3 regions of the Arthrobacter sedimenti genome follow, and region 3 is predicted to be linked to each of the others. Evidence: riboswitches for the same ligand, from Rfam matches in the RefSeq annotation. Region 3 holds a riboswitch; each other region holds the start of a gene.
The links. A riboswitch is a leader RNA that binds a small molecule or an ion and turns the genes downstream of it on or off. The one in region 3 is predicted to bind S-adenosylmethionine.
Positions count from the first base shown of each region.

Region 1: another riboswitch for S-adenosylmethionine. It lies ahead of ACFO0G_RS15905 (cobalamin-independent methionine synthase II family protein); the one in region 3 lies ahead of ACFO0G_RS00945 (aminotransferase class V-fold PLP-dependent enzyme).
Region 2: another riboswitch for S-adenosylmethionine. It lies ahead of metX (homoserine O-acetyltransferase MetX); the one in region 3 lies ahead of ACFO0G_RS00945 (aminotransferase class V-fold PLP-dependent enzyme).

Region 1 covers NZ_JBHSDQ010000007.1:91,686-101,693, forward strand. The annotation lists gene ACFO0G_RS15870 (hypothetical protein) at 1-129, shown strand, start outside; gene ACFO0G_RS15875 (alpha/beta fold hydrolase) at 199-1,239, shown strand; gene ACFO0G_RS15880 (HAD-IIA family hydrolase) at 1,236-2,072, opposite strand; gene ACFO0G_RS15885 (TrmH family RNA methyltransferase) at 2,143-2,799, shown strand; gene fbaA (class II fructose-bisphosphate aldolase) at 3,061-4,080, shown strand; gene ACFO0G_RS15895 (DUF3151 domain-containing protein) at 4,081-4,503, shown strand; gene ACFO0G_RS15900 (uracil-DNA glycosylase family protein) at 4,578-5,207, opposite strand; gene ACFO0G_RS15905 (cobalamin-independent methionine synthase II family protein) at 5,411-6,619, opposite strand; SAM riboswitch class I at 6,633-6,737, opposite strand; gene ACFO0G_RS15910 (M14 family zinc carboxypeptidase) at 6,969-8,033, shown strand; gene ACFO0G_RS15915 (adenylosuccinate synthase) at 8,270-9,559, shown strand; gene ACFO0G_RS15920 (YegP family protein) at 9,737-10,008, shown strand, end outside.
Region 2 covers NZ_JBHSDQ010000002.1:421,342-431,349, forward strand. The annotation lists gene ACFO0G_RS07140 (NAD(P)/FAD-dependent oxidoreductase) at 1-871, shown strand, start outside; gene hutI (imidazolonepropionase) at 883-2,094, shown strand; gene ACFO0G_RS07150 (DeoR/GlpR family DNA-binding transcription regulator) at 2,195-2,983, shown strand; gene ACFO0G_RS07155 (CPBP family intramembrane glutamic endopeptidase) at 3,055-3,834, shown strand; gene ACFO0G_RS07160 (HNH endonuclease signature motif containing protein) at 3,906-5,669, opposite strand; gene ACFO0G_RS07165 (VOC family protein) at 6,146-6,784, opposite strand; SAM riboswitch class IV at 6,936-7,050, shown strand; gene ACFO0G_RS07170 (bifunctional o-acetylhomoserine/o-acetylserine sulfhydrylase) at 7,095-8,411, shown strand; SAM riboswitch class IV at 8,534-8,649, shown strand; gene metX (homoserine O-acetyltransferase MetX) at 8,662-9,777, shown strand; gene ACFO0G_RS07180 (MFS transporter) at 9,956-10,008, shown strand, end outside.
Region 3 covers NZ_JBHSDQ010000001.1:202,321-212,328, forward strand. The annotation lists gene ACFO0G_RS00920 (sigma-70 family RNA polymerase sigma factor) at 1-246, opposite strand, end outside; gene ACFO0G_RS00925 (DoxX family protein) at 523-1,068, shown strand; gene aroA (3-phosphoshikimate 1-carboxyvinyltransferase) at 1,075-2,463, shown strand; gene rsgA (ribosome small subunit-dependent GTPase A) at 2,447-3,562, shown strand; gene hisN (histidinol-phosphatase) at 3,608-4,420, shown strand; SAM riboswitch class IV at 4,573-4,686, shown strand; gene ACFO0G_RS00945 (aminotransferase class V-fold PLP-dependent enzyme) at 4,724-6,142, shown strand; gene ACFO0G_RS00950 (class I SAM-dependent methyltransferase) at 6,244-7,002, shown strand; gene ACFO0G_RS00955 (metal-dependent transcriptional regulator) at 7,052-7,765, shown strand; gene ACFO0G_RS00960 (hypothetical protein) at 7,825-8,202, shown strand; gene ACFO0G_RS00965 (S1C family serine protease) at 8,246-9,229, opposite strand; gene ACFO0G_RS00970 (acyltransferase family protein) at 9,449-10,008, shown strand, end outside.

The DNA of each region.
Region 1 (10,008 bases), on a different contig from region 3:
GACACCCCGGAAGCCCCCGACGGAGCGGACCTGCTGGGCCGCTACAACGATATCGGCCTGGAAATCCTCCGCCGCCGGCAGGAACCCCACGCGCCGTTCCCAGCTGCGGAAGGGCAGGCCGCCAGCTGACCCTCCCGTCACCAAACGGTTACCTCCACCGGTTGCAGTGGCCACTTTCGGTGGGCTTACGGTAGGAGGGTGCCGTATGAGGGGGAGGTAAGTCCGCAGGGCCGGCGCTGGGTCCCAGACGCCCGGCTGCTGCTGGAAGCGGCTGCCCTAAAGCGCTTTTCACGGCGCAGCTTCCTGGCCGGTGCCGGGGCCTCCGGACTTCTGGCTGCCGACATGCTGGTGACCCGCGACGTGCAGTCGCAGCGCCGCAGCACCAGGATCCTGACCGTTCCTGATGACTTCGCCGACGCCTACTACCCGGACGCCAGCTGGTTCCTGTTCCCGGGCTACAAAACCAGCTGGGAAGAGGCGCAGTGGATCCTCAACACCATGCGCGGCGCCCTGAACAAGCGGGCCCGGCTAGCCGCCGTCGGGTACTCCAATCTGGGCCTGAACATCACCGAGGTGGTCAACGCCATCACTGACTACATCGCCGCCGAGAAGATCACCAAGCTGTTCTTTTACGGACACAGCTTTGGCGGCATGCTGGCAACACAGGTGGCTGCGCGGCTGCTGGCGTTGCAGGGAGTCCAGGTGCAGTTCATCCTCCTGGACTCCAGCCCCTACAGCGCGCACGACGTCCTGGACCAGAGTTGGTTCGACGGCGTGGTGTTCCTTTACGAGAGCGGGGTCAGGTTCCCGTCCACCCTCCGCGGCGGCTATGAACTGGGGGAGCGGATCATCCACAAGGACGAACGGAGCTGGCGGCAGATCCTGAACCAGACGCTGGAGCAGCTTTCACCGATTGCCCCGTCCAATGTCCTGGTCCAGACGGAGTCCGCCTACATCTACCACTTCGAGGGAAGCCAGTTCGCCGGCCATCTTGGCACAGCCAAGATGGCCTACATAGGCAATCCCAAGGACGGGACCGTGGACTACGAGACCGCGTCCGAAACGTGGTCCGTGGTGTTCAAGGACAACATGGTCTCAAGCAACCTGCAGACCACCGGTGCTGCCCCCGCCCACGCCAGCCCCGGCTGGAATCCGCAGATCTACCGGCCCCTGGTAAAGGAGTTGCTGGACGAGTACTTCCCACTTCCCCGGGGCGGTTCCCGGGTCAGCATCTTCTAGATCTGGTTCTTCAGGTCCGCCACCGAGTTCAGCACCTGGTTGGGCCGGAACGGGTACGCGGCGATGTCGTCCTTGTGGGTGATGCCGCTCAGGACCAGGACGGTGTGCAGGCCAGCCTCCATGCCGGCAATGATGTCCGTATCCATCCGGTCACCGATCATGGCGGTGGTTTCGGAATGGGCGTCGATCTGGTTCATCGCCGAACGGAACATCATGGGGTTCGGCTTGCCCACAATGTAAGGCTCCCTGCCGGTGGCCTTGGTGATCAGGGCCGCGATGGCGCCGGTGGCGGGCATCGGGCCGTCCTTGGAGGGGCCGGTGGCGTCCGGGTTGGTGGCGATGAACCGGGCACCGGCCAGGATCAGGCGGATGGCGGTGGTGATCGCTTCGAAAGAGTACGTGCGCGTCTCGCCGAGCACCACGAAGTCGGGGTTCTGGTCGGTGAGGATGAAGCCTGCCTCGTGCAACGCCGTCGTCAGCCCTGCCTCGCCGATGGTGTAGGCGCGGTTCCCGGATTCAGCGCCCCCGGCGGACACCTGGTCCTTCAGGAACTGGGCCGTGGCGAGGGCGGAGGTCCAGATGTTTTCCTCCGGGATCTCCAGACCGGACGCGCGCAGGCGGGCGGCGAGGTCGCGGGGGGTAAAGATGGAGTTATTGGTCAGCACCAGGAAGCGCTTTGAGGTATCCACCCAGCGCTGGATCAGTTCCGCGGCTCCCGGGATGGGCTGGTTTTCGTGGACCAGGACGCCGTCCATGTCCGTCAACCAGCACTCGATGTCCTGGCCGCTGCGGTATACCGCGGGGTTGCCTGCTACCTCGTCTGCCTCTGCCATGCCTGCCTCCGCCTGTGATGGTTGCCCGAAGAGTCCAGTCTAGTGTTGAAGGGTGAACCAAACGCCCGGCATGACAGACGAACCCGACCACCAGCCCGGGGAGGCCGAACCCGCAAAGGCGGAGGTCGGCGTCGGGCCCTGGGAAGGGGAACTTCCCGAAGGCGACCACTGGGACCCTGATCTGCTGGCCGACGGCGACCGGCGCAACGTCCTGGACAAATACCGCTACTGGAAGCACGAGGCGATCGTCGCGGAACTGGACTCGCGGCGCCACAACTTCCACGTGGCCATCGAAAACTGGCAGCACGACCTGAACATCGGCACCGTGGTGCGCACCGCCAACGCCTTCCTTGCCAAGGAAGTGCACATCATCGGCCGACGGCGGTGGAACCGGCGCGGTGCCATGGTCACCGACCGCTACCAGCATGTCCGCCACCACCCCACCGTTGAGGACTTTGTCCAGTGGGCGCAGGGGGAGGGGCTCGCGATCATCGGAATCGACATCTTCCCGGACTCCGTGCCGCTGGAAACCTACGAGCTGCCCCGGGACTGCGTGCTGGTCTTCGGACAGGAGGGGCCGGGCCTGACCCCGGAAGTCCACCAGGCTGCCGTCGCCACGCTGTCCATCGAGCAGTTCGGTTCCACCCGCTCCATCAATGCGGCCTCCGCCGCCGCCATCGCCATGCACGCGTGGATCCGCCGGCACGTCTTCAACCAGCATGTCTAGGGAAGGGCCGCTTCCTTTGGACGGCCAGGGTGCGGGTGGTGGGCCCACGCCCGCAGGGTTCCCTGGCTGAGCTTGCGAAGTTAGGGTGCGGGTGGTGGGCCCACGCCCGCAGGGTTCCCTGGCTGAGCTTGCGAAGTTAGGGTGCGGGTGGGGCGTAACCCAGAGCACTCCCGGCCCGCTAATGGCTAGGATGGTGCCAAGCCGTAAGCGGTCTACTTGAGGGTCTTCCACCCACAGACGAAACTCAGCAGAGGAGCCAGCATGCCCATTGCAACCCCAGAGATCTACTCCGAGATGATCGACCGCGCGAAGGCGGGCGGCTTCGCATACCCGGCCGTGAACGTCACGTCCTCGCAGACCCTGAACGCAGCCCTCCGCGGCTTCGCCGAGGCCGAGTCCGACGGCATTGTCCAGGTTTCCACCGGCGGCGCAGCCTACTGGTCCGGCGCCTCCACGAAGGACATGGTCGCCGGTTCCCTGGGCTTCGCGGCTTTCGCCCGGGAGGTTGCCAAGAACTACGGCGTTAACGTCGCCCTGCACACGGACCACTGCCCCAAGGACAAGCTGGACGGATTCGTCCTGCCCCTGCTCGAGGCTTCCGAGGCTGAGGTCAAGGCCGGCCGCAACCCGCTGTTCAACTCCCACATGTGGGACGGCTCCGCCGAAACCCTGCAGGAGAACCTGAAGATCGCACGCGACCTGCTGGCACGCACCGCTGCGGCGAAGATGATCCTCGAGGTTGAAATCGGCACCGTCGGCGGTGAAGAGGACGGCGTGGAGAACGCCATCAACGACAAGCTCTACACCACGGTCGAGGACGCCCTGGCCACCATCGACGCCCTGGGCGCCGGCGAGAACGGCCGCTACATCACCGCCCTGACCTTCGGAAACGTCCACGGCGTGTACAAGCCCGGTGGCGTTAAGCTGCGCCCGGAGATCCTGAAGGACATCCAGGCCCAGGTGGGTGCCAAGATCGGCAAGGAGAACCCGTTCGACCTGGTGTTCCACGGCGGCTCCGGCTCCTCCGACCAGGAAATCGCGGACGCTGTTTCCTACGGCGTGATCAAGATGAACATCGACACCGACACCCAGTACGCCTACACGCGTCCCGTGGCGGACCACATGTTCAAGAACTACGACGGTGTCCTGAAGGTGGACGGCGAAGTGGGCAACAAGAAGACCTACGACCCCCGCGTCTGGGGCGCTTCCGCAGAAGCAGGCCTGGCGGCCCGCGTGGTGGAAGCCACCAAGCAGCTCGGTTCGGCCGGAAAGACCTTCTAGATGTCGGACGAGTTCCGCCGGAACCTGATGGGGCCGGAGCCCACGCTCCTGCCCGCCGAGACCGAAGTGTACGGACAGCTGGACGCCGGTCAGGAAGCCCTGGACCTGGTGGAAAAGCACCCAACGTCCTCGCTCCTGTGGGCCATCCTGGCCGAGGAAGCCTGGGCGGAGGGGCGCACCATCGACTCCTACGCCTATGCGCGGGTGGGCTACCACCGCGGCCTGGATTCGCTCCGGCGCAATGGCTGGCGGGGCGTGGGGCCCATCCCGTGGGAGCACGAGCCCAACCGCGGCTTCCTGCGGGCGCTCTACTCCCTGGGGCGGGCGTCCTCGGCCATTGGCGAGGCTGACGAGCCGGAGCGGATCGAGAAATTCCTCAACGACTCGGACCCCAAGGCGAAAGCGGCCATCGAGGGTGCCTGAGGCCCAACGGCCTTAAAGCAGACGACGGCGGGCGGTGACTTTCATTCCGAAAGTCACCACCCGCCGTCGTTCGTTTAAGGTTTGGCGATGCCGGTGCGGGCCATGGCGTCGGCGTAGGCCGTGCGCATGTCTTCGAGGAACTCCTCCTGGCGTGCAGGGGAACCGGCGAACGCGCGGCCGCTCAGCGAGCGGACCTTGTAGGTCTTCAGGCCGCGGCGCCACAGCAGGGGCACCTCGGTCTTCAGCAGCAGGTTGGCCAGGCGGTTGGCTTCAGTGCCGTGCGCCACGATGACCGATGCGCGGGGCACCAGGGCCAGGAACTTCAGCAGGGGCTTCAGGCCGGCCTGAACCTGGTCCGGGGTGAACTTGCCGTTGGGTTCGCCGGGAACGTGCCAGGGGTGGACGTTCCACGGCATCACGAACTCGGGGCGCAGGCCCAGCTTCCACTGGATGCCCAGCATACGGGTGGCGGCGTCCTGGTCGCCGGCGGTGATGAAGCCGGACGGATCCGCCTCACCGATGTTGGAGTAGAGGCTGACAATGCGGCATTCTTCAACGTCGTGCATCGGATCCACGTAGGGGACCACGGTTCCGGGCTTGGTCTCCCGCAGGGAATCGCACAGTTCGTTGACGGCTGCCACGCTGGGTTCGTAGCGGCGGCTCATGAGCTGTTCGTGGAATGTTTCGGGGGCCAGGGCTGTCATGAAGTGCTGGTTCTCCTGCGGGGATTGGCGTTGCTGCCGCCGGCAGATGAGGGCGCGGGCAGGCGCAACGCATCAGCAGCGGTTGGTTGGGGTGGGCCGGACCTCGCCGGCCTTCCCCAGTTTAGCAAGCCCCGGGAAGCGAAACGCCGGCTGCCCCTTTCCGGTGATGGAAGGAACAGCCGGCGCCCGGACTGCAGGCGTATTTACCAGAGCCGGTTGGTGGCGCGGCGGGCACCCTCGCCCAACGCCTCCAGCTTGGCGAAGGCAATCTGCGGGTGCACGCGGCCGCCCAGGCCGCAGTCGGTGGAGGCAATGACGTTCTCCCGGCCCACCACGTCGGCGAAACGGACGATGCGGTCCGCCACCAGGTCCGGGTGCTCCACGACGTTTGTGGCGTGCGATACGACGCCCGGAATGATCACCTTGCCTTCGGGGAGCTTGGTGTCCTCCCAGATCCGCCATTCGTGTTCGTGGCGCACGTTGGCAGCCTCGAAGGAGTAGGCGCCGGCGTTGACCTGCAGCACGGAGCCGATGATGTCTGCGAACGGGATGTCGGTGGTGTGCGGGCCGTGCCAGGAACCCCAGCAGACGTGCAGCCGGATTTGCTCCTGCGGAAGGTCCCGGAGGGCCCAATTGGTAGCCTCGACGCGCAATTGGATGAACTTCAGGTAGTCCTCCAACGACGGTTCGGGGTTGATCTGGTCCCAGCTCTCGGCCAGGGACGGGTCGTCGAGCTGCACGGTGAGTCCGGCGTCGATGATCGCCTTGTATTCCTCCCGCATGGCGTCGGCACAGGCGTAGACCAGTTCCTCGTCGGACTTGTAGTACTCATTGGCCACCCGGGCGCAGGAGCCGGGGGAAAGCGAGGCCACGAAACCGTCGGAGAGGCCCGCAGCGGCCAGCCCGGTCTTCAGGTTCCTGATGTCCGACGCCACAAGGTCCTGGCCCGTGTACGTCAGCGGCCCGGCGATCTTGGGCTGGGTGACCGACTTGCGGTTTGAGAGGATGCCCGAGGACGGATCGCTATAGGCGTCGTTGAACTTCTGCCGGTCGCGGCGGTCCGGAAAGGAGGTCAGGACGATGTGGCCCGGCGAGGAGCGGTGGACTTGCGAGTCGGCCCAGCGGTCCACGTTGGTCGGTTCCAGGCCGCCGAGTCGGGAAAACGAGTAGTTCCACCAAGCGCCGTAGTCCACGGAAGTGGACATGGTGTGGCCGTACTCGCCGTCGTTGGCGATGTCGACGCCCAGGTCTTTTTGTCGCTGGACAATGTCCACCACCGAGGCCTCGAGGAGATCAAGGAATTCCGGGGTGATGCCGTCGGCTTCCTTGGCCGCATTTGCTGCGATGAGTTCCGGGGTGCGGGGGAGGGAACCGGCGTGGGTGACGCGGATGTGGTCGGTGTTCAGGGACATGCTGGAATCTCTCTTTCCATCGGTCCTGGCAGTAGCACCTTCGGCCAGCAGGACTCCTGCTGGACCGTGGTTGCTGCGGCGTCATCGAGCCAGGTCTCTCGGCCGCTCCGGATGGTTCCCTCTCACTTAAAGCGAGAAGCGCGGGTCTGGGCAAGTCCTGTCCGCTTTGTGTCGCACCAGATGCCGGCGCTTACTTCTTCTGTGCTGTTGGCGTACTTACAGCTTTCGTCCAGCGTATTGACAGATTCTGTCCAGCTTGGTTGGCTCTTGTCACAGCCAAATGAGGGAAACGATGGCTGACTGCCCACTCGCACGAAGCGCATCGCACCCAAAGAAGAGGTCATTCACCGTGAACAAATCCCTGGCAACCTTCAGGAACCTTGCCCTTTCCGGCGCCCTGGCGCTCGCCGTCGTGGCCGGACCGGCGCCGCTGGCCATCGCAGTGGGCGAAGGCCCCGGCTATGACGGCAACGGCCAGATCACCACAACAAAACTGGCCACCTATGACCAGATGGTTTCCTTCCTGAAGGACCAGGACGCCAAGCAGCCCGCCATGGAACTGGAAGTCATCGGCCAGACCGTGAAGGGCCGCGACATCCACCTGGTCAAGTACATTTCCGATCCGGCCAAGCCCACCATCCTCTACCTGACCCAGCAGCACGGCAACGAACAGCTCACCACCGAGGGCGCCATGGAGTTCATCAAGCACCTGGGCACCGGCAAATCGGCGGACATCCTCAAAGGCGTGAACATCCTGGTGGTGCCCATGCTTAACGCGGATGGCGCCATGGGGGACGTCAACTTCTCCCTGGACAACTACCTCGCCAAGGGGGACCGGCACCTCACCCGCTACAACGCCCAGGGCGTGGACCTGAACCGCGACCACGTGGCCAAGGTCCAGCCGGAAACCCAGGCGCTGCACAACAACGTGATGCGCAAGTACCGGATCGACTACATGATCGACCTGCACCACCAGGGCACCCGCGCCGAGCGTGACGGCAAGCTGGTCTCCGGCTCCATCCTGTACCCCACCACTCCCAACGCAGATCCCGCCGTCGTCGAAAAGTCGAAGCAGCTGGGCGCCGTGGTCTTCAACAACGTCGACTCGACCGGCTGGGGCCACCTGGGCAAGTACCAGGGCGGCAGCGCCGAGACCATCAGCCGCAACGGCATCTCCGTGGAATACGGCATCGCCACCTTGCTCTTCGAGATGCGCGGCATGTCCGACCACTACCTGGACGGCTACGCGCTGGGCCAGCGCAGCAACGGCTACCTGATCAAGCAGACGGTCACCACGCTGACGTCCACCGCCGCCGCCATTGCGGACGGTTCCATTGCCGACGCCGACACCTCCTTCTGGGACACCCTCGCCGAGCAGACGTCCCGGCCCGCCGGGGAGGCGGACGACGAATAGCGCGCCAAGGGCCGCCGCTGCCCTATACGCCTGAAGGGCAGCGGCGGGCCAAACGGTGGACAAAGTGCCCCATCGGCTAAACTTGGGTGGTAAGAGCCCCGGGACTCTTCCTTCGCCGTGCCGTGCTGCGGCCGCGCGAAGGCCGGTATGTTCGGGGCATTCTCATGAACGGCGCTGCATAGGCCTGCCACCTGGTGGCCGGACCCGGGCAGCCCGAACGAATGGGGGAGGATCCCATGCCAGCAATTGTGATCGTAGGAGCCCAGTGGGGCGACGAAGGAAAAGGCAAGGCCACCGATTTGCTGGGCGGCCGTGTTGACTACGTCGTCAAGCCCAACGGCGGCAACAACGCCGGGCACACCGTCGTCGTGGGCGGTGAAAAGTACGAACTCAAGCTGCTGCCGGCAGGCATTCTCAGCCCCAATGCCGTTCCCATCATCGGCAACGGCTGCGTTGTGAACCTCGAGGCACTCTTCCAGGAAATCGACGGCCTGCAGGCCCGTGGCGCCGACACGTCCAGGCTGCGCGTCTCCGCCAACGCCCACCTGGTGGCCCCGTACCACCAGGTCCTGGACAAGGTGACCGAGCGATTCCTCGGCAAGCGTGCCATCGGCACCACGGGCCGCGGCATCGGCCCCGCCTACATGGACAAAGTTGCCCGGTTGGGCATCCGCGTCCAGGACGTCTTTGACGAATCCATCCTCCGCCAGAAGGTGGAAGGCTCGCTGCGCCAGAAGAACGAACTCCTGGTCAAGGTCTACAACCGCCGCAGCGTGGTGGTTGACGAGATCGTGGAGTACTTCCTGTCCTTCGCCGAGCGGCTCCGCCCGCTGGTCATCGACAGCACCCTGGTCCTGAACTCCGCCCTGGACGAAGGCAAGGTGGTCCTCATGGAAGGCGGCCAGGCGACGTTCCTCGATGTGGACCATGGCACCTACCCGTTCGTCACCTCCTCCAACCCCACCGCAGGCGGCGCATCGGTTGGCTCCGGCATCGGGCCCACCCGGATCTCGCGCTCCATCGGCATCATCAAGGCCTACACCACCCGCGTTGGCGCCGGCCCCTTCCCCACGGAACTCTTCGACGAGATGGGCATGTACCTGCAGAAGACGGGCGGTGAGTTCGGCGTCAACACCGGCCGGCCGCGCCGCTGCGGCTGGTACGACGCCGTCCTGGCCCGCCACGCCTCCCGCGTCAACGGCTTCACGGACTACTTCGTGACCAAACTGGACGTGCTCACCGGCATCGAACAGATCCCCGTGTGCGTGGCCTACGACGTGGACGGAGTCCGGCACGACGAAATGCCCATGACGCAGACCGAGTTCCACCACGCCAAGCCGATCTTCGAGTACTTCGACGGCTGGACCGAGGACATCACCGGCGCCCGGACCCTTGCGGACCTGCCGGAGAACGCGCGGAACTACGTGCTGGCGCTGGAGAAGCTCTCCGGCACCCGGTTCTCTGCCATTGGCGTTGGCCCGGACAGGGACCAGACGATTGTGGTCAACGACCTCATCAACGACTAACCCGCGCTTAGAGCGCAGCATGACGACGGCGGCAGGCCACCTTTGCAGGTGGCCTGCCGTTTGCTTTGGTGCTGGGGTGGAAGCAATTTACACAGGCTTAACGCGGCCGGTCTTGTGAGGCGGCTGGCGTGGCAGCCACACTCGGTAGTACCCCCTGGTGCCCAAGGAAGGACTGTCATGGCTGGAAAATTCGAAGCATTCATCGACGCTGATTCATTCTTCCGGTTCCGGCTCCTGGCTCCTGACGGGGGAGTAATCGCGATCTCAGGCCCGTACGAAGATAAGGCATCGGTGGCGGCCGGGATCGCCGCGGTGCGGGAATGTGCCGGCACCGGCCTGGTCACCGATCTGTGCCCCGCGGGAGCCGTAACCCGTCCCGGCGAAGCGGTAAACCGTCACGGAACCCCGCCCGCTGCCGCGAGTGCCGCGGAGCCGCGGGCCGTCGTCGT
Region 2 (10,008 bases), on a different contig from region 3:
CATGCTGATCGGCTCCGAGGCGGAAGTGGCCGCGGAAGCCAGCGGCCACATGCAGCCCATCACGGTTGAGCGTGCCTTGGAACTGTGCCCTGCCCTGAAGCCTGGAACCTTTGCCGCCGCGGGACTCGATACCGGATCCTTTGGCTGCAACGCACCCCTGCTTCTGGACGAACACCGCAAGCGGGCGCTCGCCGCCGGCGCCGACATCGTCACTGGAGCCCGGGTCCATTCGGCGCAACGGCTGGGTTCCGGCTGGCAGGTTGGTGCCGGCGCCGAGGGGTTCGAGGTGGGTGTGCTGGTCAACGCTGCCGGAGCGTGGGCGGACGAGCTCGCGGTGCTCAGCGGCGTCGAAAAGCTGGGCCTGCAGCCGTACCGGCGCACTGCGGCGATTGCCGCCGTGGAACGTCCCCTTCCGGCTGCCACTCCGATGGTGGCTGCGGCCGACAACACGTTTTATTTCCGTCCTGACGGCCGGGACGTGCTGATTTCGCCGTCCGAGACCGTTCCCAGCGGCCCCGAGGACGCACGCCCGCGGCCCGGAGATGTGGAACGCCTGGTGGAGAAGCTCAACGCCTTCACCAGCCTGGGAATTACGGCAGTCCGCCGGGCCTGGACCGGGCTGCGCACCGAAGCGGCAGATGGGATTCCGGTAGCGGGGTTCGATGCCGAAGCGGCAGGCTTCTATTGGCTTGCAGGGCAGGGCGGCTATGGGTTCCAAACCTCGTCAGCCCTGGCGGAATTCGCGGCGTCCCAGATCCTTGCCGGGCAGGACCCGTCCGGAGGTACTGCTTCCTTTGGTGGCGCCGCCGACGGTCCGGTATCCCGGACAGCGCAGGCCCTGGCAGCCACGCGCTGGTCCATCCGGCGTTGAAGAATGGTGCAATGAGCACCCTGATCACCAACATCGCCGAGCTGATGACGCAGGACCTTGAGCACCGGGTCCTGAAGAATGCGGCGGTAGTCGTCGAGGGGGAACGGATCTCGTGGATCGGCGCCGCAGCCGATGCACCTGCAGCGGATGACGCCGTCGACGCCGGAGGCCGGGCCATGCTGCCAGGCTGGGTGGACTCGCACAGCCACCTGCTGTTCGCCGGGGACCGCACCGCAGAGTTTGAGGCCCGGATGGCGGGGGAGGCCTACGCGGCCGGTGGCATCGCCGTCACCATGGAAGCCACGCGCGCCACCTCCGATTTCGACCTCACCCGGCTGGCGATGGGCCGGGTCGCCGAGGCCGTCTCGCAGGGAACCACGTACCTGGAAACCAAAACCGGCTACGGCCTGGATGTGGAGAATGAGGCCCGGAGCGCCCGCATCGCCTCCACCGTGGCAGACCAGGTGACCTACCTCGGCGCCCACCTGGTTCCCAGCGGCCAGAATTCCGACGAGTACACGGACCTGGTCTGCGGACCGATGCTCGACGCCGTCCGTCCGTACGTCCAGTGGGCCGATGTCTTCTGCGAAGAGGGCGCATTCACCGCGGAACAGTCCCGGCGCGTGCTGCTGGCCTGCCGCGATGCGGGCCTGGGCCTGCGCGTGCACGGCAACCAACTGGGTGAAGGGCCGGGGGTGCAGCTTGCCGTGGAACTGGGAGCGGCGAGCGTGGACCATGTGAACTACCTGGCGGAGCAGGACGTGAAGGCCCTGGCAGCCTCCTGGTCCGGGTGGGACGGTGTTAGCGGCGCGGGTGAACGGGGCACTGTGGCCACCTGCCTCCCTGCGTGCGACCTCTCGACCCGCCAGCCGCTGGCTCCTGCCCGCGAGCTTCTCGATGCCGGAGTGCAGGTGGCGCTTGCCTCCAACTGCAATCCCGGCACCTCCTACACCAGTTCCATGGCGTATTGCGTGACCACTGCCGTCCTCCAGATGCGCCTGAGCGTGCACGAGGCAGTCCGCGCCGCCACATACGGTGGCGCCCTGGCGTTGCACAAGGACACCGGGCGGGATGCGGACGGTGAACGCGCCGTGGGGTCGATCGCGGTCGGGCACCGTGCGGACCTGCACCTCCTGAACGCGCCCTCCGCCACGCACCTCGCTTACCGCCCGGGCATGCCTTTGACGTACGCTGTGTGGCGGGCCGGAGCCCGGGAGCGGTAGCACCAGCATCCCGATGTGCTCCTTTCTGATCGTATGCCGTAGGTTAGAATCAGAAAACGTCATCAGGAATGGTGGCTGAATGATCGGAAGGGCCCCTTGCATGACGCGCACTGACCGGCTTACGGCGATCCTCGACCTGCTGGCCAAGAGCGGCCAAGTGGAGGTTGACGAGATTGTCAGCACCCTCAATGTTTCCCCGGCCACTGCCCGCCGCGACCTGGACAGCCTTGCCAAGCGCCGGCTTTTGACCAGGACCCGGGGCGGTGCGACCACCGGTGCCCTGGCCTACGACCTGCCCGGCCGCTACAACCGCGACGACCATGCCGAAGCCAAGGAACAGATCGCGCAATGCGCCTCTGCCTTGATCCGTCCGGGGGCAGTCATCGGGCTCTGCGGAGGCACCACCAGCACGGCGCTTGCACAGATCCTGGCTACGCGGGAGGACCTGAACGCCCCCTCCAACCAGCCCACACTTACCGTGGTGACGAATGCGATCAACATTGCGGGCCAGTTGGCGGTCCGGCCGAACATCAAGGTGATGGTCACGGGCGGGATCCTTAACCCGCGGTCCTACGAACTGGTGGGGCCCTATACGGACATCATCATGCAGAAGGTGGTGCTGGACATCGCTTTTATCGGCGTCAACGGCATCGATCCCGAGGTTGGCCCCACCAACACGGGGGAGGGGGAGGCTTCCGTCAACGCCCTTTTAGCATCCCGCGCCCGCGTGTCCTATGTCATCGCGGATTCCTCCAAGGTGGGAGTGCGCGCCTTCGCCACCATGGACGGTTATGACTTCAACAGGTTGATCACAGACGCCGGCATTTCTGCCCGCGACAAGGCTGCGTTCGAGGCCAACGGCACGGAAGTGATCGTCGCGCCCGCCTGACGTTGCGGAGAGACTGGGTGCACCGGCAGTTCCATCAGGCTGGATCCAGAAACTGAAGGCAAGATGGGAACATGCTGGTTCCCTCCCGCCGTCGCCTGCGGCTCGAAGTCTGGATCGTCCTGGGCCTGTCCCTGGGCCAGTCGGCTGTCTATTCCGTGGTGCAGCTGCTCGACAAGATGACCCGGGCTCCTTTGGCCGAGGGGACGTCCACCCTGAACCGCTCGCAGAGCACGCGGGAGTACTTCGACCTGACGTACCAGCTGCTGGACATCATCTTTGCGCTGGTGCCGGTGCTGCTGGTCCTCTACTTCCTCACCGACCAGCGCCAGGCCGTGCCTGGCAAAGCGGGCAACTCCGGCTCCGCTTTCCGGAAGCTTGGCTTCAACTTCGCCCGGCCGGGCAAGGATCTGCTGCAGGGCCTGGGGCTGGCTGCCCTGATTGGCATACCTTCGCTGGGGCTTTATGCGGCGGGCCGGGCCCTGGGCATTACCACCGCCATCATTCCGAGTGCGCTTGATGCCTACTGGTGGACCGTTCCCGTCCTGATCCTGTCGGCTGTGCGCCACGCGGTTCTCGAGGAAGTCATTGTGGTGGGCTACCTCATGGACCGCTTCGGCAAGTTCGGTTGGAGTATGCCGCTGGCCATCGCCGTGAGCTCGGTCCTCCGCGGCAGCTACCACCTGTATCAAGGTTTTGGGCCTTTCATTGGCAACGCCGTGATGGGTGTTGTGTTCGCCTGGCTGTACACACGAACCCGCCGGGTCATGCCACTGGTGATCGCCCATGCCCTGCTGGATATCGTGGCGTTTGTGGGTTTCAGCCTCTTCGGCAAGGCCGTTGGGTTGGGTTAGGCAAACCGGCCTTCAGGGTGGGGCGGGCCTGGCGACAAGTCGTGCGCTGGTAGGAGAACGTGTTTCAACTGTCACATTAGCGACAGTAGTAGCCACGAAGCTGCTTCGGGGTCGGGTGGCAGATTGAATGGTTGCGCGTAGAAGTCGTCCCATAGTGGATCTGTGGGGCACAGTCCGCTGGGGTCGAGCAGATTCTCGGCGGGTGGTTCTTCAGGTGGCGGGTCGGGCCAGTTTGGCATGTCCGCGAGTAGTGGCTCCCACTCCAGATCCTCTGCTGCGCGCGCAACAGCCTCCATCGGCAGGATGCCCGCTGGCCAGTGGGTTGGTTCGGTGTCTGGGTGTTCGGGTTTGTAGTGGCGGCCGGTGGGTGAGGTCCAGCCGGGTGGTTCATTGGTGGTCGCCGGGTCCGGTGTCCACTGGCTGTGGTGTTTGAGCCGGTGGTGCTTGGGGCAGAGCTGCGCCAGGTTGCTGACATCAGTACTGCCGCCGTGTTGCCAGGCTTGGAGGTGGTCGGTTTCGTTGTCCGGAGTGCGGTTGGTGCAGCCGGGGAAGGTGCATTTGGCGTCGCGCATCCTGATCCAGCGTTTGATGGACTCGGTGAGCCGGTAGTTCCTCCTCCCGATCTCCAGCGGTGCCCCGTCCCTGGGGTCGACCAGGACCCGGTAGAAGGACTCCGCCCCGTCCGCGACGAGTTTGCGTGCCATCGAGGCCGGGATCGGTCCCACCCCGTCCAGTACTGCCGGCTCATCCGTCGCACCCAGCAGGGAGAGCACCGGCACCATGACCAGGACATCGGCCCGCGGGGCGGGTACCTTCCCGATCTCCCGGACGGGCCGCGAACCGGCAGCGGTGCCGGTCCCGTCGTCGTTACCGGTTCCTTCATCGTTGCTGACCGGCTCGGTTGCTGCAGCGGTGGTGTTGCGGTTGGTCTCCATGGCGTTGCCGGTGCTGAGGAGCAGTGATGCTGCGATGTCGGGGCGGAGTTGGGTGATGGTGCGTGGTTCGTTGGGGCCTTGGAGGCCGCGGGCGGTGGCGGTGGTGCGGTTCCAGATGGCGCAGGCGGTGTCGCCGGGGAGGTGGAGGGAGATCCAGGCCATGCCGTCGCGGTCGGGGGTGTATTCCATGCGCCGGTCGGCACAACCTTTGGTGTGGCGTCTTTCGATGGATTCGGGGTGGTGGCGTTCGCGCCAGCCACGGACCTTAGCCCGGAACCGGGAGGGGACGAGTTCACCCGGGGCTGCGCCGCGGGCGGCGTTGGGTGCGTCGGGGTCGAAGAAATGCGCCACCAACTTCACCGCGCCCTCAGGAGTTAGGCCTTCGGTTTCATCGACGATGACCTTCGCGTGCTGCCAGGACATGTCACCGGCGGCCAGGGCCTCGAAGACGGGTGGGAGGGAGCAAACCTTCCGGGACTGTTCCAGGAACGCCCCGGCGGCGGCGGAGCTGATGGTCAGGACTCCGGCGATTTCCTCCACTACGGACATCTCCGCGTAGGTGCGGTCGTGCAGGGACGCGTCCGGCGGTGTCATGGCCTGCTGAAACCCGACGGCCTCGGCTGAGTCCCGTGCCTTCATCGCGGACAGCCGCGCCTCCAGCCGGGCGATAACTTCGAGCCGTTCCAGCCGGATCTCATACCGCCGCTGCAACACATCAGCACCGGAACCAACAGCAGCAGCACCGGAACCAACAGCAGCAGCACCGGAACCAACAGCTGCACCCGAACCAACAGCAGTGCCGGAGGCCAGGAACCCATCCTCCCGGTCCAAGGCATCAAGAGCGGCCACGGAGGCATGAACGCCTTCCGCACCTGCCCCCACACCCCTGCTGATTCCCATACGAACATCGTCCCTCGAGGCACTGACATTCAAACCTGTCATGCAGACTTACGGCATGGACCGGCGCCCGGGGGCGCGCCAGTCTAGTACCGCGGTCGTACGTTTTCGCCGCGCATGTTCCTTTTCGAGCCCCATATACTCGTCGCGAAAAGGAATATGCGTGGCGCAGGAATATATGTGGTGCGAAAAGGAATAGATGCAGCGCCGGAGCGCGCCAGCCGGAGCACAAAGCCCGCCAGCCGCCGTCGTACGTTTTCTATGCGAAGGTTCCCTGCCGCAGCCCAGACGCCCGGCGCGCGCAAAGGAACATGCATGGCGCAGAAAAATCCGCGGCTCTGACCAGGCGAAAGCAGCCGCTGCTTAAATGAATTCGGCCGCCATGAGGTGGTGACGCCGTTGTCACCACCTCATGGCGGCCGAAGATTATCCGGGCATGGACCCGGCGCACTCATCTCCCAACAAGGGAAGCTGGAGCGTCAGAGAGTGACAGCCCCGTTGGCGGTTTCGAACGTGACCGACAGGATGCCCGGCGTCCCGTGAGGTGCGACCCACTCGACCGCAACGTCCTCAAGCGGCTTCTCCACCGGCTCACCCAGCCACTCGGTGACCCGGGAGGCGGAGCCTGCGATGGTCAGGCAGCTCATCTTGAGGCTGCTCTCGTAGGCGTTGGACGGGTGAAGTGAGGGATCACCCTCCCACTTGAGCATGTACGGGACCTGGGGATCGGCAATGAGGCCCAGGATGCCGATCTGCTTCCAGACCAGCTCGCGCCCGTCCGGGAACTTGCGGTTGCCGTTGACAGCGGAGCGGCCGAGGCGTTCCTCGAAAGGGGCGAGGTCGTCCACTTCGACGCACCAGCCCATCCAGCCGCCGCCTGCCGCGGATCGGGCCCTTACGGCCTGTCCAAACGGTGCCTTGTCCGATGCGGGGTGGTCCAGGACCTCCACAACCTCGAGGTACTTGTGACCGGCGAGCGGGATGATCATATTCCGGGTTCCGAACCGGGGGTGTACCCCGCCCTTCACTGCCTCAACGCCGAGGGCAGTTGCAATACGTTCGGTGGTGGCCGCGAGGCCGTCGTGTTCACAGGCGTAAGAGACGTGATCCATGCGCATGGCAACATCTTGGCACTTTGTGATGCGGCTCTCAGCTAAGGGTACCCTTACTGGATTTGCGCGCACTCAATGGCCATGGGGAGGCCGCCGAAAAGACCATGTTCGTCACAATCCTGTTCACAGCAACAACGCTGTTCCTAGACTTGGCGCAGGTCATGAGTGCCAGCGCCAAGCCCCGGCTCGCTGGCCGGCAACCCTCCATCCGCGGTGGGGTGCCCCGGGTGAAGACTTGGCTGTCCGGCAAGAGTCGGCAGCAAGCGCGGCCCGCACTGCCGGTGAGCATGCCGGGCCCATGTCAAAGGAGATTTGGATGTCCAACGGTTGGTCCTTCGAAACCCGCCAGATCCACGCCGGCCAGGAAGTGGACAGTGCCGCGGGAGCCCGTGCCCTGCCCATCTACCAGACCACGTCCTTCGTGTTCCCTACAGCCGAGAGCGCGGCAAACCGCTTCGCACTGTCCGAACTCGCGCCCATCTACACCCGCATCGGCAACCCGACGCAGGACGCAGTGGAACAGCGGATCGCCAGCCTCGAAGGTGGTTTGGCAGCGCTGCTGCTGAGTTCCGGCCAGGCCGCTGAAACGTTCGCGGTCCTGAATATCGCGGAGGCCGGCGACCACATCGTGGCCAGCCCCAGCCTCTACGGCGGAACCTATAACCTGTTCGCCCACACCCTGAAAAAGTTCGGCATCTCCGTCACGTTCGTGGAGGACCCCGACAACTTGGACCAGTGGCGCAACGCAGTCCAGCCCAACACCAAGCTCTTCTTCGGTGAAGTGGTCTCCAACCCCCGCCAGGACGTCCTGGACATCGAGGGCATCTCCGAAGTCGCCCACCAGGCCGGCGTGCCCCTCATCGTGGACAACACCCTCTCCACCCCGTACCTCATCCGCCCGCTGGAGTGGGGCGCGGACATCGTGATCCATTCCGCCACCAAGTACCTGGGCGGCCACGGCACAGCCATCGCCGGCGTGATCGTCGATTCCGGCAAGTTCGATTTCAGCAAGGACCCGGAACGGTTCCCAGGCTTCAACACCCCGGATCCCACCTACAACGGGCTGGTCTACGCCCGCGATCTGGGAGCCGATGGAGCGCTGGGGGCCAACTTCTCCTACATCCTCAAGGCGCGGGTCCAGCTCCTGCGCGACCTGGGCTCGGCGGTCTCGCCCTTCAACGCCTTCCTGATTTCCCAGGGCCTGGAGACTTTGAGCCTGCGGGTGGAGCGCCACGTTGCCAACGCCACGGAAGTGGCGCGCTGGCTTGAGGCAAGGCACGACGTCGAATCGGTCGCCTATGCCGGGCTGCCGTCCAGCCCCTGGTACGAGCGTGGCCGCAAGTACGGGCCCAAGGGGACGGGCGCCGTCGTCGCCTTCAACCTGGCCGGCGGAGCGGAGGCGGGCAAACGCTTCGTCGACGCCCTGGAGCTGCACTCCCATGTGGCCAACATCGGCGACGTGCGCTCCCTGGTCATCCACCCGGCGTCGACCACCCACAGCCAGCTCTCCCCGGAGCAGCAGGCTGTGGCCGGGGTGCACCCGGGACTCGTCAGGCTTTCCGTGGGGCTGGAACACATCGACGACATCCTCGCCGACCTGGAAGCGGGCTTCAGGGCTGCGAAGAGCGCCTAGACGGGCAAAGTACGACGCCGGGCCTCCGCTCGGGCGGTAAGACGGGGCGGGCAGCAAGCCGGGAAGTCACAACCAGTCACACTCTTGGCCTGGACCGGGGAGTATTTCGTACACTCGATCCAGGTCATGAGTGCCAGTGACAGCCCCGGCTTGCTGGCCGGCAACCCTCCATCCGCGGTGGGGTGCCCCGGGTGAGGACCTGGCCTGCCGGTCAAATGACGGCGGGCAAGCGCGTAGAAGAGGTCTTGCCATGACGGTTACCGTCGCCCCAAAAACCATCCCCGAACACGGAATTGTCCGCTACGCCTCCATCGGGGGACTGGAACTCGAAGCCGGGGGATACCTCCCGGACGTCACCCTGGCCTACGAAACCTGGGGGACGCTCAACGCGGACGCCAGCAACGCCATCCTGATCGAGCATGCGCTGACCGGCAGCACGCACGTAACCCGTGGCGACACGGACGAAGAAGGCTGGTGGGAACAACTCGCGGGCCCGGGCGCCCCCGTGGACACCGACCGTTTCTTCGTGGTGTCCATCAACATTGTGGGCGGCTGCTACGGCTCCACAGGCCCCTCCTCTCCCGCCCCCGACGGATCGCCCTGGGGCTCCCGCTTCCCCCTGGTCACGCTGCGGGACAGCACAGTGGCGGAAGCCCGGCTCGCAGACCAGCTGGGAATCAAGAGCTGGTTCGCGGTCCTTGGCGGCTCCATGGGCGGCGCCCGCGCACTGGAATGGGCAGTGTCGTACCCGGAAAGGGTGCAGCGCTGCGCCGTCATCGCCGTCGGGGCTGCCAGCACGGCAGAACAAATCGCCTTTGCCCAGGCCCAGACCCTGGCCATCCGGCAGGATCCAAACTTCAACGGCGGCGACTACTACGGCGGTCCCTGTCCTGAAGAGGGCCTGGCCCTTGCCCGGCGCATCGCCCACATCACCTACCGGTCCGCCGCAGAACTGGAAGGCCGCTTTGGCCGGTCAGCCCAGGCATCCGAGTCGCCCCTTCAGGGGGAAGTGCTCGCAGCCCGCGGCCGCTACCAGGTGGAAAGCTACCTGGACCACCAGGGCAACAAGCTCGTGAAGCGCTTTGACGCCAACAGCTACATCGCCCTGACCGAGGCATTGATGAGCCACGACGTCTGCCGGGGCCGGGGAACCCTGGCCGAAGCGCTGGCCGCGGCTACTGCACGCTTCTTCGTGGCCGCCGTCGACTCCGACCGGCTCTACTTCCCGTCCCAGTCGCGGGAGCTGGCGCAGGCGCTGCCCGGCGACGTGGACGTCCACGTCATCCAGGCGCCCATCGGCCACGACGGGTTCCTCACCGAAATTGGGCAACTGGGGGCACAGCTGAGGAGCAGCTTCCTGGTCTAGGGCCATCCAGCAAACCGCCAGCAATGTGCATTAGTGCAGATGCCTTCTGCACTAATGGGCGTTGAGGTTGCACGGGCAGGCAGACCATACTCATCGAAGCCGGCTTTCGTGGTGTACATCACACGCGGCTGCCATCGACTGTCCCCGTGGTGTCGACGACGACGCCGAAGGAGTTCGCATGAGTACGGAACGCTCCGCCGCAAGGTTCACCGAGGAAACCGACGTCAAGGC
Region 3 (10,008 bases):
CATGCGCATCGCGGCCGAGTACAACTGGTCCACGTACTGCATGGCGTCCCGCTCGAAGCGAAGGCGGCGCTGCTCCATGGTCTCCGTGGAGACGTCCAGGCCGGTGCCGTCATTTGGGTTGGCTTCGGCGGCCCGGGAATCAGGACCTGCCTGGCCGGACGGCAGGGGCGCCGCTCCCGCCTTGCCGTTCACATCGGCGGGGGTAGCCTCATACATGGCCGCGACGGCCGGATCCAAGGTGCTCATTGCCTTCAAGTCTACTGTCCGGCTTTCCGCCCCGGGCATGCCGTACTCCAGCGGCTCCGCGGCAAGCGTATCGACTGCCACCGGCCCCGCCGGTCTGGTTCCGTCCAACACCTTCCCCAAGGCCCAACTCCGCTCTGTATCGGGTGAATGATCGCTTGGGTCCCTGTCACGAACCCGACATCCATAACCGCCCCCCGCAGGCAAATATTCCCCAAAAGTGCAAGACTAGGACCGACTCCGCCGCTTGCCGCGGCTCGTCCATCCAGGAGGAAATTCATGTCCTTTGTCCGCACGCTCGCCCGCCCCATGCTTGCCTCCAGTTTCGTTCTTGCCGGACTGGACAAGCTCAAGAACTCCGACGACACCGCCCAGCAGCTCTCGCCGCTCCTGCGCAAGGCGGCGGCCTCACTCCCCTTCCAGGCGAGCGAGAAGACACTGGCGCGCGTGATCGGCGGAACCCAGGTGGGGGCCGGCGTGCTGTTCGGCCTTGGCAAGTTCTCCAGGCTCTCGGCCGGCCTTCTGACCGTGGTCTCGCTCCTCAACACCTTTGTTGAGTGGCGCAGTGCGGACATCAGCAGCAAGGAAGGGCGCGAAAACCGCCGGAACCAGCTGCTTAAGAACCTCTCGCTGAGCGGCGGGGCGCTGCTGGCTTCCGTGGACACAGCAGGCAAGCCGGGCCTGGCGTGGCGCGCCGAGCACCTGGCCGCCGATGCCCGCAGGAACGCCTCGCACCTCGCCGCCGACGCGCGGCGGACCACCACCAAGAAGCTGGACAAGGCGGACAAAGCCGTACGCCGCGCAGTACACGCCACGGGAGCATAAGCACGAATGACCGCAACAGCTGCCACCAGTGACGGGTCCGGAACACCTGTTGAGCACTGGGCCGCACCCTTTGCGTCCCGGCCCGTCGATGCCACCGTTACGGTGCCCGGATCAAAGTCCCTGACCAACAGGTACTTGGTCCTGGCAGCCTTGGCGGAGGGGCCGTCCCGGCTGCGTGCGCCCCTGCACTCCAGGGATTCCGCACTGATGATCGACGCGCTCCGGCAGCTGGGCGCCACTATTACCGAGGTGCCCGGGGACGGCGACTTTGGCCCTGACCTGGAGGTGCTCCCGCTGCCGGCAGCCGCCGGGGCGTCCGTCACCAGGATCGACTGCGGGCTGGCGGGCACGGTCATGCGGTTCGTTCCGCCGCTGGCGGCGCTCCGCAACGGAGCCAGCGTCTTCGACGGCGACCCGCACGCCCGGAAGCGTCCCATGGGGACCATCATCGAGGCCCTCAAGGCCCTGGGTGTGGCCGTCGCCTCCGAAGATGGCTCCGCGCCGTCGTCGCTCCCGTTCGTGGTGGAAGGCAAGGGCACTGTGCGGGGCGGCCATCTGGTGATCGACGCCAGCGCATCGTCCCAGTTCGTTTCCGCCCTCCTCCTGGTGGGGGCGAGGTTCGACGAGGGGCTGCACCTGGAGCACGTGGGGAAACCGGTGCCCAGCCTGGACCACATCAACATGACCGTGGCCGTCCTGCGCGGTGCGGGCGTGACCGTGGACAACTCCGTTCCCAATCATTGGGTGGTGGCGCCCGGGCCCATCCGTGCCTTCGACCAGCGGATCGAGCAGGACCTTTCCAACGCCGGGCCGTTCCTGGCGGCCGCACTGGCTTCGAAAGGTACGGTGCGGATACCCAACTGGCCCGCGGAGACCCAGCAGGTGGGAGACCTGTGGCGTGACATCCTCGCGAAAATGGGCGCACAGGTCACCCTGGCCGACGGCGTCCTGACCGTCACCGGCGGCCAGGAGATCAAGGGCGGCAACTTCGCCGACACCAGCGAACTCGCCCCCACTGTGGCAGCCCTGTGCGCGCTGGCCACCGGCCCGTCGCGGCTCACGGGGATCGCACACCTGCGCGGACACGAGACGGACAGGCTCGCGGCCCTGGTGGCGGAAATCAACCGGCTCGGCGGAGACGCAGAGGAAACCAGCGACGGCCTCGTGATCCGTCCCGCCCGGCTGCATGGCGGCGTCGTCCGCAGTTACGCCGACCACCGCATGGCCACTGCCGGCGCTATCCTGGGCCTGGCAGTGGAGGGCGTGCAGGTGGAGGACATCGCCACCACCGCCAAGACCATGCCCGATTTCCCCCAGCTGTGGGCAGGCATGCTGGCCCAGGACGCCGCTGCGGCATCCGGACCGGAGGAGCCCAGCGGTGGCGCGGCGCACTGACTCCTGGGACGAATCCGACGTCCGCATCCGGCCGAACAAGAAGGGTTCCAGGCCCCGCACCAAGGATCGGCCCAGCCACGACGACGCCGTGACGGGACGGATCATCACGGTGGACCGTGGCCGGTACACGGCAGTGGTGGGTGAGGACTCGAAGAACGAACGCGTGGTCATCGCGGCACGCGCCCGCGAACTTCGCCGCTCGCCGGTGGTTGCCGGCGACTTCGTCTCGCTTGTGGGGGACGTGTCGGGCGCGCCGGACACGCTGGCCCGCCTGGTGAAGATCCAGGACCGCAAAACGCTCCTGCGCCGCAGCGCCGACGACACGGACCCGATCGAACGTGCCGTAGTGGCCAACGCCGACCAGCTGGTGATCGTGGTGGCGGCGGCCAACCCCGAGCCGCGGACCGGGTTCATCGACCGTGCCCTGGTGGCCGCATACGACGCCGGCATCGATCCGATCCTGCTGGTCACCAAGGCCGACGTCAAGGACCCCGCGGAACTGTTGTCCAACTACACCCACCTGGATTTCCCGGTGATCATCAGCCGGACTGCTGACGCCCTGGCCTCGGGCATCGACGCGCGCTCCGACGACGGCCTTTCGGCCCGGCTGGACAGCGCCGCCGTGGCCGGGCTCCGCGCGCACCTGGACGGCAAGGTCACGGTCATGCTCGGACACTCAGGCGTGGGCAAATCCACCATGGTGAACGCGCTGACCGGGGCCGAGCGGGCCACCGGCGGAGTCAACGCGGTGACCGGCCGGGGCCGGCATACATCGTCGTCGGCCCTGGCGCTGCGCCTGGCGGACTCGCCGGCCGGCAGCTGGATCATTGATACTCCGGGTATCAGGTCCTTCGGCCTGGCCCACGTGGACCCTGACCGGATCCTGCGCTCCTTCCCGGACCTCTCCCCCGGCATCGAGAACTGCGAACGGGGCTGCAAGCACACGGCGACCGCAGTGGACTGCGGCCTTGACGACTGGGTGGCTGACGGACACGCAGGTCCCACCGGTCCCGCACGGCTCGCGTCGCTGCGGCGGCTGCTCGGCACGGATCCAAGGCTGGAAGCACAGGAAACCAAGGAGCTTGGCAGCGTCAACTGACGCGTTCTCCCCGGAAGAAGCGCGGGCAGACGGTAGTTTGGAACCATGATCCAACCCGCTTCGAGCTACAACGATGACCTGCGCCTGGCACATGTCCTGGCCGACTCCGTGGATGACCAGACCATGAGCCGCTTCAAGGCCCTGGATCTCCACGTTGAGACCAAGCCGGACCTGACGCCGGTCACCGATGCGGACAAGGCCGCCGAGGAAGCCATCCGCGGGCAACTCTCGCGTTCCCGCCCACGTGACGCGGTCCTGGGCGAGGAGTTCGGCAGCACGGGCCACGGTTCGCGGCGCTGGATCATCGACCCCATTGACGGGACCAAGAACTTTGTCCGCGGCGTTCCGGTCTGGGCCACGCTGATCGCCCTGGTGGATGAAGGCGAACCCGTGGTGGGGGTGGTCAGCGCACCGGCCCTGGGCAAGCGCTGGTGGGCGGCAAAGGGCATGGGCGCGTACATGGGCAGGTCCCTGGCGGCTGCCACCCGGCTCCGCGTCTCCAACGTCTCCAGCCTCGCCGATGCCTCCCTCTCCTACTCCAGCCTCACCGGTTGGAAGGAACGGGGGAACCTTGATGAGTTCCTGGGCCTCACCGAGGACGTATGGCGGACCCGGGCCTACGGCGACTTCTGGTCGTACTGCATGGTGGCCGAGGGCTCGGTGGACATCGCCTGCGAACCGGAGCTGAACCTCTATGACATGGCCGCCCTGGTGCCGATCGTGGTGGAGGCCGGGGGGCGTTTTACCTCCCTCGAAGGCGAGGACGGACCGTTCGGCGGGAACGCCCTGGCCACCAACTCCATCCTGCACTCAGAGGTCCTGCACCGGCTGAACCCTTACCTGGATGATTTGCTGTAACGGTTGACGTTCTCCCGGCAAAACGAATAAAGCGACGGCGGACACCTCCCAAAGGAGGTGTCCGCCGTCGTTTATTCGGACGAGCGTAACAAAGGGCTTAACAATTGCCGCGGGTTCAGCCTGGGCCGCCGCATGTCCTACGCTTTTATCCAGGTCACGAGTGCCAGCGCTAAACCCCGGTTTGCTGGCCGGCAACCCTCCATTCGCGGTGGGGTGCCCCGGGTGACGACCAGGCCGGTCCGGAGTGGATGCGGCAAGCGCGGATTCCACTATGCCGGAGTCCTGTAGTCAAGTGAGGTCTCTGTGACAACTGCCACCGTCTCCCCCCAGCCCGCCATCACCGAAGCCGCCGCTGCTGCTGAACTCCACGCCATTGCCGGCCGGCCCCTCGCGGCGGTCACCGGCGCGGAAATCCAGGCACCGCTGATCACCGGCGGGCACGTCCGGTACGCGAACCTCGACTGTGGCGCATCGGCCCCGGCGCTCTCCGTGGTATCCGCCTACCTCAACGAGATCCTGCCCTACTACGCCAGCGTCCACCGCGGGGCAGGCTACGCCTCCCAGATCAGCACCTCGGTCTACGAAAATGCACGCAGCATCGTCCGGGACTTCGTGGGCGGCCGGCCGGACGATTCGGTCATCTTCACCCGCAACACCACGGACTCGCTGAACCTCCTGGCAGGTTGCCTCCCCCTCACCGACGGCCGCCCCGACGGCGATGTGCTCTACCTGGACATCGAACACCATGCCAACCTGCTGCCCTGGCAGGGCGTACCGCACCGGAGCATCGTCGCCGCAGAGACGATCACCGGCACCCTTGACACCGTCCGCGCGGAGCTGGAGCAGGGCGGGGTCAGCCTGCTGGCAGTCACCGGCGCTTCAAACGTCACCGGCGAGATCCTTCCCATCCGGGCCCTGGCCGCGCTGGCCCACCAGCACGGCGCACGGATCGTGGTGGATGCTGCCCAACTCGCACCGCACCGCCGGGTGGACATCAGCGCCGACGGCATCGACTACCTCGCGTTTTCCGGCCACAAGCTGTACGCACCGTTCGGCGCCGGCGTCCTGGTGGGACGCCCTGACTGGTTGGACGCGGGCGTCCCGCACCTTGCCGGCGGCGGCGCGGTGAAGGAAGCAAGGCTCGACGGCGTCAGCTGGGCCAGTGGCCCGGCCCGCCATGAGGGGGGCTCACCGAACGTCCTCGGAGCCGCCACCCTGGCCCGAGCCACGCAGGTCCTCGCCGGGCTGGACCAGGACCGGTGGCACGCCCACGAATCGGCCATCCGCTCCTTCCTGGTGGAGGGCCTGCAGGACATCGACGGGGTCACGGTCCACCAGATCTTCAAGGACAGCAACCCGGAAACGGACACCATCGGCGTGGTCAACTTCTCCGTGGAGGGCTATGACGCAGGACTGGTGGCCGCCTACCTCGCAGCCGAGCACGGCGTGGGGCTGCGCGATGGACGCTTCTGCGCCCATCCCCTGCTGAAGCGCCTGGGCCTGCCGTCAGGCTCGCTTCGGGCAAGCTTCGGCGTCGGCTCACGGCTGGAGGATGCCGAACGCCTCCTCGCGGGCATCCGAGCGCTGCGCAGCAAGGGCTTGGGCTGGGACTACGTAGTGGACGCAGGCCGGTGGGTGCCCGCAAACGACGCCCGCACCTACCCGCACTGGGCACCCAACACCCCGGGAACGGCCGGCGCAGCGCCCTGCATCGACGACTAGGCAGCCTGGCGGGAAGAAGGCTGCTTCCCGGACGGCTGGAGGTGGTCCCATGCGGTAAATTCGAGGGGCAATCACCGGCAACAAACAGAAGGAGGCCACGCGTGGTTCGGGGTGGCCCCAGGCTCGATCACGGACGGCGCCGGGAGCTCGGGCAGAGCTTCCAGGATGGCGGCAGGCACTACCATCGCATCCGCCCGGGATACCCGGAAGAATCGGTCCGCTGGCTGGTGCCCACCGATGCCCATGACGCCCTGGACGTCGGTGCGGGTACCGGGAAATTCACCGCGTTGCTGCTGGACCTGGGACTGGACGTCACCGCCGTCGACCCCTCAGCGGACATGCTTGCCCAACTGAAGGCCCACTGCCCGGCCGCCAGGGCTGTGGTGGGCACCGCCGAGGCGACCGGCCTTCCCGCCGCGGCCTTCGACGTCGTCACCGTTGCCCAGGCCTGGCACTGGTGCGACCCGCTGGCCGCAAGCACCGAACTCGCGCGGGTACTGCGTCCGCATGGAACCCTGGGCCTGGTCTGGAACCAGCTGGACACCTCCGTGCCCTGGGTACACCGCCTTTCCCGGATCATGCACGCAGGTGACGTGTACCGGCCAGGCCACAAACCCGTGGTGGGGCCTGAGTTCCACGGGGTCGAAGGACACGTCAGCCACTGGCAGGACACGGTGACCACCACGGACCTGATGGAGCTCACCAAGTCGCGCAGCTACTACCTCCGGGCCGGCGAGGCCACGCGGGCGAAAGTCCTGGGAAACCTGGACTGGTACCTGCACGAGCATCTTGCGTACGCCCCTGACCAGCAGCTCGAACTCCCCTACCTCACATTGGCCTGGCGCGCCGTCAAGGCATGACCGGCGCAGCACACGCTGCCGCCGCTGCCCAACCGGTAGGCTTGGACCTGTGAAGACCAGCGCGCCCTCCTCCTCGATCGAGGATTACGTCAAGGTCATCTATTCGTTCACCGAATGGCAGGACAAACCCATCACGTCCTCGCAGCTGGCACAGCGGCTGGGAGTGGCCAATTCCTCGGTTTCCGAGATGGTCCGCAAGCTCAAGGACCAGGGCTTGGTGGACCACAAGCCATACAGCGCCGTCACCCTCACCGAGTCCGGCTTGCGGCTGGCGCTGGCCATGGTCCGCCGCCACCGGCTGATCGAGACCTACCTTGTCCAGCGCCTCGGCTACAGCTGGGACGAAGTCCACGATGAAGCCGAACAGCTGGAGCACGCGGTCTCGGACACCTTCATTGAACGCGTCGCGGCCAAGCTCGGAGACCCGAAGCGGGATCCGCACGGCGACCCCATCCCCACTGCCGATGGCCAGGTGCTGATGCCGCGTGCCCACCTGCTCGCCGAACTGGACGAAGGCCACAGTGGCCGGATCACCCGGATCAGCGATGACAACCCCGAGCTGCTGCGGTACCTCGCCGCCCAGGACATCGATCTCGACGCTGACGTGGAAGTGGTGGGACGGCGCCCGTTCGGCGGCGCCCTGGTGGTGCGGATCGGCAGCTCCGACGCACCCCGGGACTACGACCTTGCCGATGAAATCGCCTCGGCACTGTGGGTCTCCAGCGACACTCCGCACGCCGGCTGCCTCCTGGACGGACCCTAACGCGGCGATGCCACCGGCTCCGCCTGGCGATTTGGCCGCCTCCCGTATGGTTGGAGGTGATGATCAGCAGACGCGACGCGGCAATAACCCTTGATGTTCCCCTTGAAATGGCACAGCGCCACGGCCTGCCCAAGTGGATGACGGAGGCCGAACTCCGCGCCATTCTGGACAATCCCCCGCCCTGGCTTGTGCAGTCGCGCGCCAACCGGACGGGAAAGCGGCCCGTTTGGGTGCACCTGGAATGCGCCGTCTGCGGCTATGAGGAAGCGGCGCGCCCCAAGAAGTGGTGGCCAGACTTTACGTATGTGGTGTGCGGACACCACCCGCCGTCGGAAATTCCGCCCGTCCGCGCCGGCTGCGTCCGCAGCGAGTACGACGGCGTGGGGACGCGTTTCGTGGGCATCGCGGACGTGGAAGCGCCCCCGGTTCGCCTATAGGTCACCGGGGTGCCTGCGCAAGGTGCCGGACCGCCGTCGAACCCTATGCCGTTCCTTTGGCTGTCATTTCCTCCGGAACAGGGGTCAGGTGCAGTTCGGCGCCGTCGCGCAGCACTGCCACGTCGAGCGGCTGGCCGATGGCGTCTGCAAACAAGAGCCGCTGCAGGCTCTCGGCATTGTTAACGGGGCGGCCCCCGGCCGTTACGATGATGTCCCCTGCGGACAGGCCCGCCGCATCTGCGGGTGAACCGGGCAGCACCTCTACGACGCGAAGGCCTTCGCGCAGCCCCGTCCGGATCACCGCACTGGGGGTGAGCTGCATCGGAGTGCTGACCAGGCCCAGGTAGGCGCGGCGCACCCGCCCGTCCGCCAGCAGCGCGGAGATGATCCTGCGGGTGGTGGCGTTGATCGGGATGGCCAGCCCCAGGCCGGCACCCGCCACCGCGGTGTTGATGCCCACGATCCTGGCGTGGGTGTCTGCCAGCGCACCGCCGGAGTTTCCAGGGTTCAGGGCTGCGTCCGTCTGGATGACATCTTCAATCACACGCCTGTTACCACCTGACCAGACAGGGATGGCACGGCCCAGGCCGCTGACGACCCCTGCAGTCACGGAACCCGCCAGCCCCAGCGGGTTCCCCACCGCCACCACAAGCTGCCCCACACGCAGGGACTCGGCCGCGCCGAACTCGGCGGGCCGGACCTTGGGCCGGGAACCGTGGACCACCGCGAGGTCGGACAGTGGATCTGCACCCACCAGCTCGAGTTCCATCCTGCTGCCGTCGCCAAAGACCGCATAGCCCTGCCTGGTTCCGGCCACGACGTGCGAATTCGTGAGCAGGTAGCCGTCCTCCGTGAAGAGCACCGCCGAACCCGCTCCCACCCTGACCCGGCCATTGTGGCGCTGGGCAGTCATCTCGATGGCCGCCACATGCGGGGTCACCGCTGCCGCTACCCGCATGACAGTCCGGGAGTAGGCGTCGAGGACGTCGTCGTCCTCCGGTTGTTGGGATTCCGGCGCCTGTTCCATGGCGCACCTCCTGCCTTCGTTCTGCCCTGTTCCGCTTCGATCAACCGGGGCGGTGGCTTGCCCTACAGGGGCCTTATGAAAACAACGACGGCCGGGACGGGTCCAGTCCCGGCTTCGCTACGCCTTGGGTGAACGGGACGTCGAGGGCGGGTTGTTTTCCAGCCTCAAAATTCCATCAAGTCGAGGAATTCGCTATTCGGGCGCTGCTAGCTTGATGCAATGTCACGGGGAAGTCACGGTTCAGCGCCAGTTCAGCCGGAAGCAAAAGCGCGCATCGAGTGGATCGACGCGGCACGCGGGCTTTGCGTCGCAGCGGTGGTCCTGTTCCACGTTGGGCTGTGGCATTTCCTGAGGTTTGAGCACGACAGCAGCGTGGCCTTCACGTTCTGGGACGCCGTGGCAACAGGACTTGGATCTGTGCGGATGCCGCTCCTTCTCGCGGTTTCCGGAATCCTTGCCGCTTCCAAGGTCCGCAACGGGTTCGGCAACGGAAAGGCGTGGAGCTCCAGCCTGAGCAACTACTACCTGTATGCCGTCTGGCTGCTTGTCTATGCGCTCCTCAGCATTGTCCTGGCTGATTCCCCGCGGCCCCAGCGGGTGGTGTCCGTCGGTGACTTCTTCCTGCAGCTGATAGCCCCGGATACTCCCCTGTGGTTTATTTTTGCCCTGGCCGTCTACGTACCACTACTGACCTTCTGCAGGAAGCTTCCGCCGTCGGTGGTGCTGGCCGCGCTTGCCGTCCTGAGCATCCTCACTGCCCTGTTCCTGGACACCACCGC